Maricaulis maris MCS10: one gene and its partner. The protein of the gene in region 1 interacts with the protein of each later gene in a pairwise test. Links are inferred from orthologs where the notes say so. Each region holds a gene or a part of one and is shown on either strand. Other genes may lie near its edges.

What was found.
Region 2: the proteins of ptsN (region 1) and trkA interact in binary tests that used the Escherichia coli proteins (3 or more experiments, as listed by UniProt). The link is inferred for Maricaulis maris MCS10 from one-to-one orthologs.

The regions. Positions count from the first base shown.
Region 1 is NC_008347.1:104,604-112,387, forward strand. The notes cover bases 124-3,022. They hold ptsN (PTS IIA-like nitrogen regulatory protein PtsN), read right to left. Parts: upstream 1,856-3,022; coding sequence 1,391-1,855; downstream 124-1,390. Other genes in these bases: MMAR10_RS00535 (FYDLN acid domain-containing protein), read left to right, coding at 124-167; MMAR10_RS00545 (tetratricopeptide repeat protein), read right to left, coding at 426-1,307; hpf (ribosome hibernation-promoting factor, HPF/YfiA family), read right to left, coding at 1,873-2,502; rpoN (RNA polymerase factor sigma-54), read right to left, coding at 2,684-3,022. Outside these bases: more of MMAR10_RS00535, read left to right, coding at 1-123; more of rpoN, read right to left, coding at 3,023-4,198; lptB (LPS export ABC transporter ATP-binding protein), read right to left, coding at 4,236-4,997; MMAR10_RS00570 (LptA/OstA family protein), read right to left, coding at 5,043-5,585; LPS export ABC transporter periplasmic protein LptC, read right to left, coding at 5,585-6,175; MMAR10_RS00580 (ribonuclease D), read right to left, coding at 6,386-7,000; MMAR10_RS00585 (hypothetical protein), read right to left, coding at 7,027-7,784. UniProt on the Escherichia coli protein: Seems to have a role in regulating nitrogen assimilation.
Region 2 is NC_008347.1:1,581,496-1,587,855, forward strand. What follows is about bases 2,982-5,807. They hold trkA (Trk system potassium transporter TrkA), read left to right. Parts: upstream 2,982-3,620; coding sequence 3,621-4,994; downstream 4,995-5,807. Other genes in these bases: MMAR10_RS07490 (sigma-54-dependent transcriptional regulator), read left to right, coding at 2,982-3,599; MMAR10_RS07500 (potassium transporter TrkG), read left to right, coding at 4,998-5,807. Also shown: MMAR10_RS07485 (sensor histidine kinase), read left to right, coding at 1-2,207; more of MMAR10_RS07490, read left to right, coding at 2,211-2,981; more of MMAR10_RS07500, read left to right, coding at 5,808-6,360. UniProt on the Escherichia coli protein: Part of the constitutive potassium transport systems TrkG and TrkH. May regulate the transport activity of TrkG and TrkH systems. Binds to NAD(+) and NADH.

The DNA of each region.
Region 1 (7,784 bases):
ACGGCGCATCAGGTCTGAGCGACGACCTTCCCGACGGTTTCGGCGAAGACGGCGTTGATGATGATGCCGACGATGATGATGATGGCGACGATACCGGCGTCCTGATCGATGATGATGAGGACGATGATTTCGGCGACTTCAACATCGACAAGGACGAGGACAATTAGGCCTCTGCATCTGCGCTGCATTTGCTGCGCAAAAGAGGCTTGATCCCGGTGAAAACCGGGACTAGGTTCCGCGCCTCTCGCCCCGAGCATATACCCATTCGCCCGCGGTGACCCGAGTTTCGGGGCCATAGCTCAGTTGGGAGAGCGCTTGCATGGCATGCAAGAGGTCGTCGGTTCGATTCCGTCTGGCTCCACCAAGATCAAACCCCGCCGGTTACCGGCGGGGTTTTTTCGTGTCCGGCCCGGACAGGCGGACCACTATTCGGGCAATGGCTCCCAGCCCATGCGGTTTTCCCAGGCCCGACGGCGCAGGTCCGCGCGTTCTGTTTCCGCCTCATCGAGGTCATCGACCAGTTCAGCGGCCATTGCGGCTGCCTGATCGTCCCCCAGTTCGCCGGCCAGGGCGTATAGTGCCATAGCCTCGCCGCGGTCATTGACGCCCCAGTCCGGGTCCAGCCAGCTGTCTGCGAGGGCGATCAGAGCCAGTGTGTCACCGGCAGCGGACCCGGCTTCCCAGGCAAGGCGGGCGGCGGCCTGGTCAACCGGTCCTGACAAGCCTTCTGCGGCCCCGATACCCAGCAGATAGTGGGCGCGATAGAGTTCACCATCGCGATCAAGTGCGTCCCGCGCCAGGGTCACTGCTCGCACCGCGTCGGCCTCGCCATCTCCGTCGAACATCAGGGTTTCCGCAAGCGTGAGGCTGGCCGCCGGACCGGCATCCACATCGCCCAGGATGGCTTCCAGGATCTCGACAGCCACATCGCGTTCGTCGCCATAGTCGTAGAGGATCAGTTCGGCGAGGTCGTGGCCGGCGACGGTGTCACCGGCCTGCCAGGCGAGCTCAAAGAAGGCCCGTGCCCGATCAATATCTGCCGCGACGCCGAATCCATCGCGATAGACGACGCCCAGCATGTGATTGGCCGGTTGATGCCCGGCATTGGCGGCTTGGACCAGCCAGTAGCGGCCGGTCACCGTGTCGGGTTCGCCATCTTCGGGAAAGGTCAATGAATAGCCGAATTCGAACGCGGCGACGGGGTCGCCGGCTTCGGCTTGCTCACGCAGGCTTGGGGGTGGGGTTTGGGCCGATGCCGTGGCGCCCGTGAGCGCCATGATTCCGGCCAGTAGACAGACGCGCAGCATGCCCGGTCTCCTGACAATGGGAGGTGCAGGAAAGCAGGGTCTGGCTGAACCTGTGATGAGCGCCCTGTTCAGGCGGGCCAGCTTCAGGCGGCGTCCGAGGCCGGTTCGCCGGCCAGGACCGCGTGTACGGCATCGGCGTTGGGAGCCGCACGCAGGCGCTGCCGGACATCTTCCCGGCGCAGAAGGCGTGACACCCGGGCCAGCGCCTTGAGGTGTTCGGCGCCGGCGTTTTCAGGTGCCAGCAGCATGAAGATCAGATCGGCGGGCCGACCGTCGATCGACTCGAAGTCGACCGGCGTCCGGAGCCGGGCAAAAATGCCGACCACCTCATCCATCCCGCTCAGGCGGGCATGGGGAATGGCAACACCCTGTCCGACTCCGGTGGAGCCGAGGCGTTCGCGCTGAAGCACGGCATCGAAAACGGTTCGGGACGCCTGTCCCGTAACCGTGGCGGCCAGTTCGGACATGGCCTGAAGGGCCTGTTTCCGGCTGGACGCACCCAAATCAATGCTTATTCCCGCATTGGGGATCAAATCAGCTAACGCCATTGTACGACCACGCGCTCCTAGGCTGGCTCTGAGCGGTCTTCCCGCGCCGGGTTCAGCCAACCGATATGGCCGTCCGGACGCCGGTAGACGATATTGAGACCGCCATTGGCGGCGTTGCGGAACATCAGGAAGGGCGAATCCGCCGCATCCAGTTCCAGCGATGCCATGCCCACGGTCAGGGTCCGGACTTCTCCGACCTGTTCCGCGATGACGATCGGCTCAGGGGCACCATTGAGCGGTGCACCACTCGTGTCTTCATCGTCGAAATCCTCGTCATCGACATGCGTGTCGCGCATGCCCTTGAGGACGACGATCGGAAGACTTTCGGCCGGAAGTTCGGCCTTGTTGTCATTGTGGTGGTTCTTCAATTTCCGCTTGTAGCGGCGGAGGCGCTTCTCCAGGCGCTCCATGGTATTTTCCGCTGCCTTGTAGGCGTCGTCGGCTTCGCCGTGAGCCTGCAGCATGACGCCCGATGGCAGATGCACCGAACACTCCACGCGAAAGCCTGTGCCTTCGCGCGAGATCGATACATAAGCTTCACCGGGACGGTTGAAGTATTTGGCAACCCCGTCTTCCACGCGCCCGAGAATCTGTTCTCGCAGCGCGCCGCTGACGTCGATGCCCTTGCTGACCACCTGTATATGCATGCGCTCCTTCCCGCCGGCCATTCACCGGCACGTGAGGCGTTGACGTGTAGTTCCGCCTCTCCTCGGAAAGCGGGCGGAACCTAGTCGCGGGCCGCAGGGGGAGTCAATGACTGTTCTCCGGATGCCAGCAGGCCGCGATCTCGGTGGAAGTTTACCACCGGGGCGCTCGTTCAAGCGATCCCTAGCCAGCGCGTTTTAGCATGCGACGACGCTGGACCGAGGACGGGATGTTGAGCGCCTCCCGGTATTTGGCCACAGTCCGGCGGGCGATTTCAATCCCTTCATCCCGTAATTGTTCGACCAGACTGTCATCGGACAGCACCCCGTCGGCCGATTCCTGGCCGATCATCAGCTTGATGCGATGGCGGACAGCCTCGGCAGAGTGGGCCTCCCCGCCACCGGCGGACGGAATCGCGGAGGTGAAGAAATATTTCAGCTCGAACATGCCACGCGCAGTGGCGACGTATTTGTTCGAGGTGACGCGACTGACGGTCGATTCGTGCATGCCGATGGCATCCGCGACGGTTTTCAGATTGAGCGGGCGCAGATAGGCGACGCCATGAGCCAGGAACATGTCTTGTTGGCGCACGATTTCACTCGCCACCTTGAGAATCGTCCGGGCGCGCTGGTCGAGGCTCTTGACCAGCCAGGAGGCATTTTGTGAGCACTCGGTGATGAAGGTCTTGTCGGTCTCGGATTTGGCAACCGCCGAGATTTCATTGAAATAGCTGTTATTGACCAGGACGCGCGGCAGGGTCTCTGAATTCAGCTCGACCTGCCAGCTGCCGTCCGGCGACTGACGGATGAAGACATCGGGTTCCACCGCGCGGGTCGAATCGCTGCCGAAGGCATGCCCCGGCTTGGGCGTCAGGGCGCGAATCTCGGAGATCATCTCGTCGAGATCTTCACTGTCGACGCCGCACAGGGATTTCAGGGCGACATAGTCATGCTTGGCGAGGCGCTCGAGATTGTCCAGCAGGGTCGCCATGGCCGGGTCGAGCCGGTCCTTGTCCTTGAGCTGCAGGGCCAGGCATTCGGGCAGGTCACGGGCCATCACGCCGGCCGGGTCGAAGGTCTGGGTCAGGTCGAGCACGGCTTCGACGCGGGCCCGTTCGACACCCAGCTGGGCCGAGATCTCGTCGAGGTCCGAACGCATATAGCCGTCATCATCGGCCAGGTCGATCAGATGGGCGCCGATCAGGCGGTCGACCGGATCACCGGTCGCCATCGATAATTGCTCATGCAGGTGATCGGCCAGTGAAATGTCGCGCGAGGAGTTGGCGATGGCGTCATAGTCTTCGCTCGCCGGGCCACGACTGCCGCCGGATGTGTGACCAGAGACCGACCCGGCGCCCATGGCGGCGCCGCTCTCGACCCCGTCAACGCCGGACAGGTCCGACTTCGAATCATCGCCATGCATCATGTCGACATCGGCATCGATGGAATCATTGGCGTCGGCCGAGGGTGCCGCCAATTCCAGTTCGCGCGGCTCGCCCTGGCCCTCTTCGCGCTGCGATTCGGCCGATTCGCCACTGTCATCGCGTTCGAGCAGGGGATTGCGTTCCAGCTCGCCTTCGACGAACTCGGCAAGCTCGATATTCGAGAGCTGCAACAGCTTGATGGCTTGTTGGAGCTGGGGCGTCATCACCAGGGATTGTCCCTGGCGCATATCCAGCTTCTGCATCAATCCGGCCATGTGAACCTCTGTTTGGTACGTTTCATGCAGAGGTTAATCAGCCAAAGCTTTCTCCGAGATAAACGCGCCGCACATCGGGGTCGGCCCGGATCTCCGCCGGCGAGCCCTCAAACAGAACTTCACCCTCATGAATGATCGTGGCTCTGTCAGTGATTTCAAGAGTTTCGCGGACGTTATGGTCGGTGATCAGGATGCCGATCCCGCGCTCTTTCAAAAAGCGGATCAGGTCGCGGATATCGGTGATCGCCAGCGGGTCGATCCCGGCGAAGGGCTCGTCCAGCAGCATGAAGGAGGGGCGGGTCGCGAGCGCACGGGCGATTTCCATGCGTCTGCGCTCACCGCCTGACAGTGAGGGTGCCGGAGCTTCGCGCAGGTGCGAGATGCGCAGGTCTTCCAGCAACTGGTCGACCAGGGCATGGCGCGCGTCGCGGTCCTTCTCGACCACTTCGGCGACAGCGAGCACATTCTGCTCCACGGTCATGCCATGGAAGATCGATTTTTCCTGCGGCAGATAGCCGATACCCAGCCGGGCGCGCTGATACATGGGCAGGCGCGTGATATCTTCGCCATCCAGCAGGATGCGGCCATAATCGGCTTCGACCAGCCCGGTAATCATGTAGAAACAGGTCGTTTTGCCGGCGCCATTGGGACCCAGCAGTCCGGCGACCTCGCCGCGCTGGAGCGAGACCGAGACCCCTTTCACAACCGGACGCTTGCGATAGGCCTTGCCGATCTGTTCGACGACAAGACCGCCCGCCGATGCGGTTTCGGTCCGGGGCGTGGGTTCAGTGATCGCCATGAAGCGGTGTATCCTTGTTCCGCAGGCCTGTGAGCAGGCGCGCTGTCAGCCTTCGGGGGTTTCGGCCGCTTCGGAGGATTCCGTGGTGTCGGTCGAGCGGGCCGGTTGAAGCACCATGCGCACGCGTTCGCCGGTACCCGCCTCTCCGAAATTGGAGTTTCCGGTGGTCAGATTATTCACGAAACGGGTGGTGGTAATGACATTGTCGCCCTGTGTGATGACGACATCGCCGGTCAGGGTGATCACTTCCTCGGCCAGCTCATAGACGCCGCGATCGCCGCGCGCCCGCTGGGCCGGTGTTATATAGAAGACATTGTCGGTGGCGACGATGCGGTCGATATCACCCCAGCCGCCGCCGGGCCCCTCGCCGGTGTAGTAAACGTCCATCCGATCGGCCTGCAGGCTCGAATCGCCCTGGACGACATGGACATTGCCCAGCCAGACAATGTGTCGCTCGGCATCGAGCACCTCAAAGGTTTCGGCTTCGATGTCCAACGGCAGCGACGAGTTCCCGATTTGCGCCGACGCGGCGGTGGTCGGCAATGCTGCCGCGGCCATTCCGAACAGGGAGATTGCTAGCAGGCGCATCAGTCATTTCCTTCTTCGGGCGTCGCATCCGGTGTGGGCGCGGTGCGGTCTTGTGTCAGTCGGGCCCGGACATTTCCGGAAAAGACGATCCGATTGCCACCGTCGGTGATTTCATAGCTATCGGCCCGGATTGTACCCATCGGGCCTGTCCCTTCCACGGATTCCTCGCCGGTCACGCGCTCCTCGCGCAGGAAGATACGGGCGTGGTTGGACTGGAAGGTATAGCCCGCCCGGGTCCGGAAGTTGACATCGGAATGGAGGTCGAGAATGCGGTTCGGCAGGTCATACCGGCCCGATTCCGCAAGCACCCGGGACACGTCGGTGCCGGTCTCGAGAAAGTTATAGTCGAGGCGTGGGTGTTCCAGCTCGGTCACCCCGTCCGCGGCATCACGCCGGCGGATCGCCGTGTCGGCGGTCACGACATAGGGCGTCAAGTTTTCGTCCCGACCGGTAAAGCGCGGGTTGGTCATACGGACATCCTCGCTCACCGCCTCGGTCTCGCCTGTCGTCGGCCCGCCGGATCCAAGGACAAGCTGGGCCACGAGCAGGCCGGTGATGGCCAGTGCCGCAGCGGTAAAGAAGAGCCGCATCCCGCGCACGAAGGCCGTGCGTTTGCGCGCAACGCTGAGAGCAAGCGCGCGCCTGGGTTCCCACCGCACAGGTGCGGGAGACTGCAAGGCATCAAGGCCAGAAGAAGCGGTCAGGCTGGTCACCGGGTCACACACATCCGATCGGGCACTCTCATCAGTCCCGCATGTCAGAAAGACCAGCCTTTGCTGGCCTTTTCAAGGCGGCCAAGGTCAGGAATGGGCAAAAATGTCGATTTCCGGCCAGCCGGCGAGGTCCAGCTTCGCGCGGGTTGGCAGGAAGTCGAAACAGGCCTTGGCGAGATCCGTGCGCCCCTCGCGTTCGAGCATCATGCCCAGCTTTTCGCGCAATTTGTGCAGGTGCAGGACGTCCGACGCGGCATAATCCAGCTGCGCCGGCGACAATTCGTCGGCGCCCCAGTCGGAGGATTGCTGCTGCTTGTTCATTTCGGCCCCGACCAGTTCGCGGGTCACATCCTTGAGGCCGTGCCGGTCGGTATAGGTGCGTACCAGTTTGGAGGCGATCTTGGTGCAGAAGACCGGCGCCATGGTCACGCCGAGATATTTATCGACCATGGCCACGTCGAAGCGGGCAAAATGCAGGATTTTCTCGACCGCCGGGTCCGCCAGGACCCGCTTGAGATTGGGGCAGTCATAATCGGCCCGGTTCATCTGTACGACATGGGCATCGCCATCACCGGCCGAAAGCTGGACCACGCACAGCATGTCGCGCGTGAGGGACAGGCCGAGAGTTTCCGTATCGACCGCGACAATAGGGCCGAGGTCGATGTCTGCGGGCAGGTCGCCCTTGTGATAGTGCACGGTCATGGCGTCATCCTTGTTTGTCCCAGCGTCTAGCGCCGCGCGGCGCGCGGTGCAATGCGCGCCAGCTTGTCGGTGACGCTGGTTTCATCGTCACGATTGAGAAATTGCGGTGTTTCCAGCTCGGCTGACGGATTGCCGGCGATGACCGCGTCGAGCAGCGCCGTGACCGTCTCGCCGTCGGCCGTCGCCAGCCAGTCGGCCCGGCGTCCGGCCAGCGCCGCGTCCGACCGCGCCAGCGTCTGTGGCGTCAGGCGCTCGCCGGTGACACGGGCGTCCCCGGGTGTCTCTCCTGCCATGATGGCCAGCATGTCTGCGCCGACATGCGGCAGATAATGGGAAGGCTCGTAAAAGGTCGGATGGGCAGCGGTTGCGTCCTCCGCCGGTGCCGGCAGTGCGGCGAAGGGTCGAAAGCCGGAAAAATCGTAGAGCTGACGGGCCGGACCCGGCAGGCAGGCCCCGACCGGTTCGTGCTCGGCATGACGGGCGAAGGTCTCGGTGAGCGCGGCGCGGAAGGCCAGGAAGTCCTCGCCTCGACCGGCCCTGAACAGGGCCTCTTCCCGCCAGACATGAAGCGGGTGGATGAAGCCGGTTACCTGCACGCCCTGCGCCGTCAGCTCATCCAGCACAGTCTCGAACAGGGCCAGGCGTTCCGGGTCGAATCGATAGCCCAGATAGAAGCGGTAAATGCCGCGCGCGCCATTCTCATAGCGTGCCCGCTGGGCACCGGCCGGATAGGTGTCGGCCCAGGGCACGCGCGGCGACGAGCCGGTCAGATTGTCGGCCAGCA
Region 2 (6,360 bases), 1.5 Mb from region 1 along the record:
ACGCTGACCCGAAGCCCCTGATCCGAAACATATCGCCGCGCTCTGCGGCTCTGTTCGGGATCGGCTTTGTTGCCTCCGCGGTTTTCCTGACCATCGCGGCAACCGGGCTGCTGGGCGATAATGGCGTGATGCGTTTGAGTGATCGCACCGCCATGGCGATGTTGATCGGCAATTCGGTGTTGATCGCCGGATTGGCAGGCGTCGTGATTGTCCGGTTTGTCCGGCGGGTCCGGGCTCGCCGTTTCGGGGAGCCGACACCGCGTCTGCACCTGCGTTTCGTCGCCCTGTTTTCGCTGGCAGCCGCTGCCCCGGCCATCCTGGCCGCGTTGTTTCTGGGGGCAGTCCTGAACCGCGGCGTCGATTACTGGTTTGGCGAGCGTATCTCGACCGTGGTCGACGGGACAGCCACGGTAGCCCGCGAAATCTATGAGCGCGAGACCACTGAAGCCGGGTACAAGCTCGCCGCGATGGCCGAAGCCTTGAATCGCCCGGACGCCGTGGAAACCTTCAGCACCAGCCGCATCCAATTCATTTGGGGTTTGAGCTCGCTGGCGGCGGAACAGCGTTTCTCGGCGGCTTATGTAGTCGATGGGCGCGGCAATCTACTGGCCCAGACGCGGTTCCAGGAAAACGAACCTTATGTGGCGCCTTCGACGCGTCTCTATGAACTTGCCAGCGACGGCGGGGTCGCCGTATCGACACCGGAATTCTCGCCAGTCGGGGCTGACGTCGTCAGACTATTGCACCAGCTGGAAGCCTATGACGACGCCTATCTGTTCGTGTCCATTCCCATGAATGTGGACTTGTTCCGGCAGATGGAGGAAGCCCGTGTCGCCCTGCGCCGGGCCGACGAACAGGAGTCCTCGATCCGGCAGACCTTCTTCCTGCTGTATTTCGAGGTCGCTGCCCTGATCCTGATTGGCTCGGTGTGGTTGGGACTGAGCGCGGCCACACGGGTCGTCACGCCGATTTCCCGTCTCGTCGCCGCTGCCGAACGTGTCCGTCGCGGTGATCTTGAAGCGCGGGTGCAAATGGGCCGCGACGATGACGAGATCGCGGCCTTGGCCAGGGCTTTCAACCGGATGACCCGGCAATTGCGGACCCAGCGCCGCGAGTTGATCGAGAGCCATGCGGAAAGCGAACAACGTCGCGCCTTTATTGAAGCCATTCTGGCTGGCGTTCGAGCCGGTGTCATCGGGCTGGACAAGGATGACAAGGTCACCCTGATCAACCGCTCGGCGATCGCCATGCTGTCGCCGGGGGCTGACGACAGGATCGGGACCCACCTTGAAGACATTACGCCAGCACTGGCCGATCTCGTCCTCGATGCCCGGCGCCGGCCCGGCTCGGTTGCCGAGGCGCAGATAGACCTTGAGACGCCGGATGAGCAGATCCGCCACATCACTGCGCGGGCCTCATTGGATGAAGAAGCCGGGTTGGTCATCACTTTTGACGATGTGACCCGCCTGGTAACGGCGCAGCGCAATGCAGCCTGGCGGGAGGTCGCCCGCCGGATCGCCCACGAGATCAAGAACCCGCTGACACCGATCCAGCTGTCCGCCGAGCGCATCAAGCGCAAATACCGGGCGGAGATATCCAGCGACCTCGAGACCTTTGACCGGTGCACGGAAACAATCATCCGTCAGGTCAGCGATATCGGTCGCATGGTGGACGAGTTCTCGTCCTTTGCCCGCATGCCGCAGCCGAAGGTGGAGGCGGTGGAGCTGGGTGAGCTGACCAAGTCGGCGGTGTTTGCGCGGCGCGTGGCCTCCGCTTCGGTTGATGTCACCTTCGACAAGCCGGATCAGCCCGTACTCGGACTGTGTGACGCGCGACTGTCCAGCCAGGCCCTTGCCAACATTCTGAAGAATGCTTCGGAAAGCGTTGAAGCACGTATGGAAAAGGACGGTGGTGCCGGCTCCATATCGGTGCAACTGACCGAGCGGGACGGATCCGCGATCATCGAAGTGACAGACAATGGTCTGGGTTGGCCGACACCCAATCGGGAACGGCTGACCGAGCCTTATATGACCACGCGCGAGAAGGGGACCGGGCTGGGCCTGGCGATCGTCAAACGCGTGATGGAAGACCACAAGGGGCGGCTCGAACTCGACCTGCCTGCGTCGGGAAGCGGCGCCGTCGTGCGCCTGATCTTCCCGCTCGCCGACCTGCCGGAACAAGAACTTCAAAGCATACAGGAGGCCTGATCAATGGCTCGCGACATTCTGATCGTGGACGATGAGGCGGATATCCGCGAGCTGATCGGCGGCTTGCTGGAAGATGACGGGTATGAGACCCGCGAAGCAGCTGATGCCGACGGCGCCCTGGCCGAGATCCGGGCGCGCAAGCCATCCCTGGTCATACTCGACGTCTGGCTGCAGGGCAGCCGTCTGGATGGTATCGAACTGCTCGACGAGTTCCGCTCGATCGATGCCAATATGCCGGTCATCGTGATCTCCGGTCACGGCACGATCGAAACCGCGGTCGCGGCGATCCGCAAGGGAGCCTATGACTTCCTGGAAAAACCGTTCAAGAGCGACAAATTGCTGCTGACGGTCACGCGCGCCCTGGAAACCAGCCGTTTGCGCCAGGAAAATGCGCAATTGCGGGCCCGCAGCGAGGCTCAGAGCTCCCTGATCGGTGAGTCCAGCGGGATTGTTCAGGTCCGCCAGCTGATTGACCGGGTCGCCCCGACCAATAGCCGCGTCCTCATCCGGGGACCGTCCGGCGCCGGCAAGGAATTGGTCGCCCGCCTCATTCATGAAAACTCGCCCCGAGCCGAGGCCGATTTCGTGCCGGTCAGCGCGCCTGGCATGTCGCCAGAGGGCGTCGAGGAAGAATTGTTTGGCCGCGAAAACGCGGATGGCAGCGTCAAACATGTCGGACTGCTGGAACGGGCGCATGGCGGGACACTCTATCTCGACGAGATTGCCGACATGCCGCGGGAAACCCAGAGCAAGCTGCTGCGCCTTCTGGTCGAGCAACGCTTCCGCAGAATTGGCGGAGCGGCGGATGTACAGGTTAATGTGAGGGTGATTTCGTCGACCGCACAGGACCTCGCCAGCCGGATCCAGGGCGGAGATTTCCGCGAGGACCTCTATCACCGTCTGGCTGTGGTTCCGGTGCAGGTGCCACCGCTGGCGGACCGCCGGGAGGACATTCCGCCTCTGGTCGCCCATTTTGTCCAGCGCCTGACCGCCGCTGCCGGCCTGCCGCGGCGCAAGTTCGGGGATGACGTCATGGCCGCTCTCCAGGCCCATGGCTGGCCCGGAAATGTCAGGCAGTTACGTAACAATATCGAGCGCTTGTTGATCCTGGCGACCGGATCACTCGATGAACCGATCACGCTGGACTCGCTGCCGTCCGAAGTCGTTACGCGTGACAATCAGGATGTCGGCTATGATGCCGAGAAAATGATCGCCCTGTCCTTGCGGGAAGCACGGGAGAATTTCGAGCGGGAATACCTCAAGGCACAGATTGACCGCTTCGGCGGCAATATTTCACGCACGGCCGCTTTCATCGGAATGGAGCGCTCGGCCTTGCATCGCAAACTGAAATCGCTTGGTGTGGGCAGCCCTCAACGTGAGGGCGCGGTCTAGCGCGGAACGGATGGATCGGACATGAAAGCGATAGTCTGCGGAGCAGGGCAGGTTGGCGTCGGTATCGCACGGGCGCTGGCCCGTGAGGGCAATTCCGTCACCGTCGTCGACTGGTCGACCGAGCTGGTCGACAATGTGGTCACCGACCTTGATGTGCAGGGTGTGGTCGGTCACGGCTCGCATCCGGACGTGCTGGAACGCGCCGGAGCGCGTCAGGCCGATCTTCTGGTCGCCGTCACCCATTCCGACGAAACCAATATGGTTGCCTGCCAGGTCGCCCACTCGCTGTTTCACACGCCGACCCGGATCGCGCGGGTGAGGGCACAGAACTATCTCGACCCGGCCTGGGGCGATTTGTTCTCGACCGGTAATATGCCGGTGGATGTGGTGATTTCGCCCGAGCTGGAAGTTGGCCGGGCCATTTTGCAGCGTGTGGAGACGCCGGGCGCATTCAATACCGCCGTCTTTTCGGGTGGTCGCGTCCAATTGCTGGGACTGCGCCTGGACGAGCATTCACCGGTCGCAGGTTCGACGACCGAGCAAGTGATGGAATTATTCCCGGACCTGCGACTGGCTGTCGTCGGTGTGCAGCGCGAACAGACCCTGTTCATCCCCAAGATGCATGACCCGCTCCTGGCGGGTGACGACGTCTATGTGGTGACCGAAAGCCGGCAGGTCCGGCGCATCCTCGACATTTTCGGACGCAGTTCGGAACAGATCCGCCGTGTGGTGGTGGTCGGGGCGGGCAATATCGGGGTCTATGTGGCCCGGGCGCTGGAACGGGCCGGTGGCGTGAAAGTGCGCCTGATCGAGGCCAACAAGGCCCGAGCCGAAGCGGCTGCGGAAAGCCTCAAGAAAACCGTTGTCCTGCATGGCGATGGCCTTGATGCCAAATTGATGCATGAGGCCGGTGTCCGCGAAGCCGAACTGGTCGTGTGCGTCACCAATGACGACAAGGTCAACATGCTGTCGGCGGTCATGGCCAAGCGGGAAGGGGCGGAACGCGCGCTCTCGCTGATCAATGATCGTGGCTTTGAGGGGCTTCGCGACGCACTGGGAATCGACGTGCTGATCGATCCGCGGGCGACCACGGTCTCGACCATCCTGCAGCATATCCGTCGCGGCCGGATTACCGGACTTCAGAGCCTTGGCGGCGGGCAGGCGGAGGCCCTGGAGGGGATTGCACTGTCCACATCGCCCCTGGTTGGCAAGACGCTGGACGAGCTGGAGCTCCCTGACGGCGTTGCCCTGGGGGCCGTTGTCCGGGGCGACAAGGTGATACTGCCGTGCGATGAGGGCCGGATCCGGGAAAATGACCGGGTCTTGCTGTTCTGCAACACCGCGCTCATCCCCAAGGTCGAGCATCTCTTCCGTGTCAGCCTCGAATACTTCTGAGCCATGACACCCGTCGCCTTCCTCCGGCCGCTTGGCGCCTTGTGGGTCTTGCTGGCCGGCGTCGCGCTGATCGCTGCCTTTGTGGCCGCAGCGATCGGTGAGACACATCTGGCGCCCCTGTTCGGCACCACGGCACTGATTGCCTTCATTCCCGGTATTTTCATTCTCAGCGCCACGCGCGGCTTGCGATCGAAAGCCAGCGCACTTGATGCGCTGGGTCTCGCACTATTGTCCTGGATCACGGCACCTGCCATGGCCGCGCTGCCGTTCTGGCTGACCGGCTATTTCGACCCGATCGATGCCGTGTTTGAGGCCTACTCAGCCGTCACCACGACCGGCGCAACCTTGTTGCCGGCCGATGAGTTGCCGCGCTCGCTCATCTTCTGGCGGGCAATCCTGGCCTGGCTGGGCGGCTATGCGACCTTGCTGCTGGCGATCGGGATTTTTGCTGCGCTTGACCGCGATGTCCCGGCGATCCGCAAATCGGCGCTGCTGACCTTGCGCTCGGACGACGTCTTTTCGCACTTGCCGCTGGCCGCCAAAAGGGTCGGCATCGTCTATGCGACCCTGACCTCGCTGGTGTGGCTCGGTCTCCTCTTCGGCGGCAATGGCCTGTTCGATTCCACGGTCCTGTCGATGAGCGCCATCTCGACCAGCGGCTATACGGTCGAGGATGGCGGGCTGCTGGCCACGATCGGCCCGATCTCGACCTTCTGGGTCGTCATCGGTTGCCTGGTCGGTTCGCTCAATATCGCCCTGTTCTGGGATGTGCTGCGCGACCGCTCGGTGCTGCGTGACCCTGACATCGCCGGCATCGCAGCCTTGATCATCGGCCTGGCGGCCTTCTTCATCCTGGCGCGTCCCGGCGCACCCTTTTCCGACGTGATCGACGCCGCCTTCATAGTCTCGACCAGCGGCTTTTCCGCCGGCGGAGGTGTCATCCCCGCACTGGCCGCTTCGATCTTCGTGGTCCTCATCGGAGGCTCCGCAGCCTCGACGACGGGCGGTATCAAGGTGTCGCGGATTTTGCTGTTGTGGAAGCGCATGGGGGCCGAGCTCGCCATCCTGTCCGACCCGCGCAGCGTGGTCCCGGTCAGTTTCCGCGGACGCCGTGTCCGCGAGACCGCGCTGGTCGGCGTCTGGTCCTATGTGCTCGCCTTTGTCGCCGCGATCGGATTTGGCACAATGGCCCTGACCGCGACCGGCCTCGACTTCGAAACCGCCTTCATTGCGATGGCGGCATCGCTGGCCAATATCGGCCCCATGCTCGATCAATCGCAACCGCTGGCCAGCTGGACGCAAATCCCGGATCAATCCAAGCCGATCCTTATTTCAGCCATGATCTTGGGGCGTTTAGAAGTCCTCG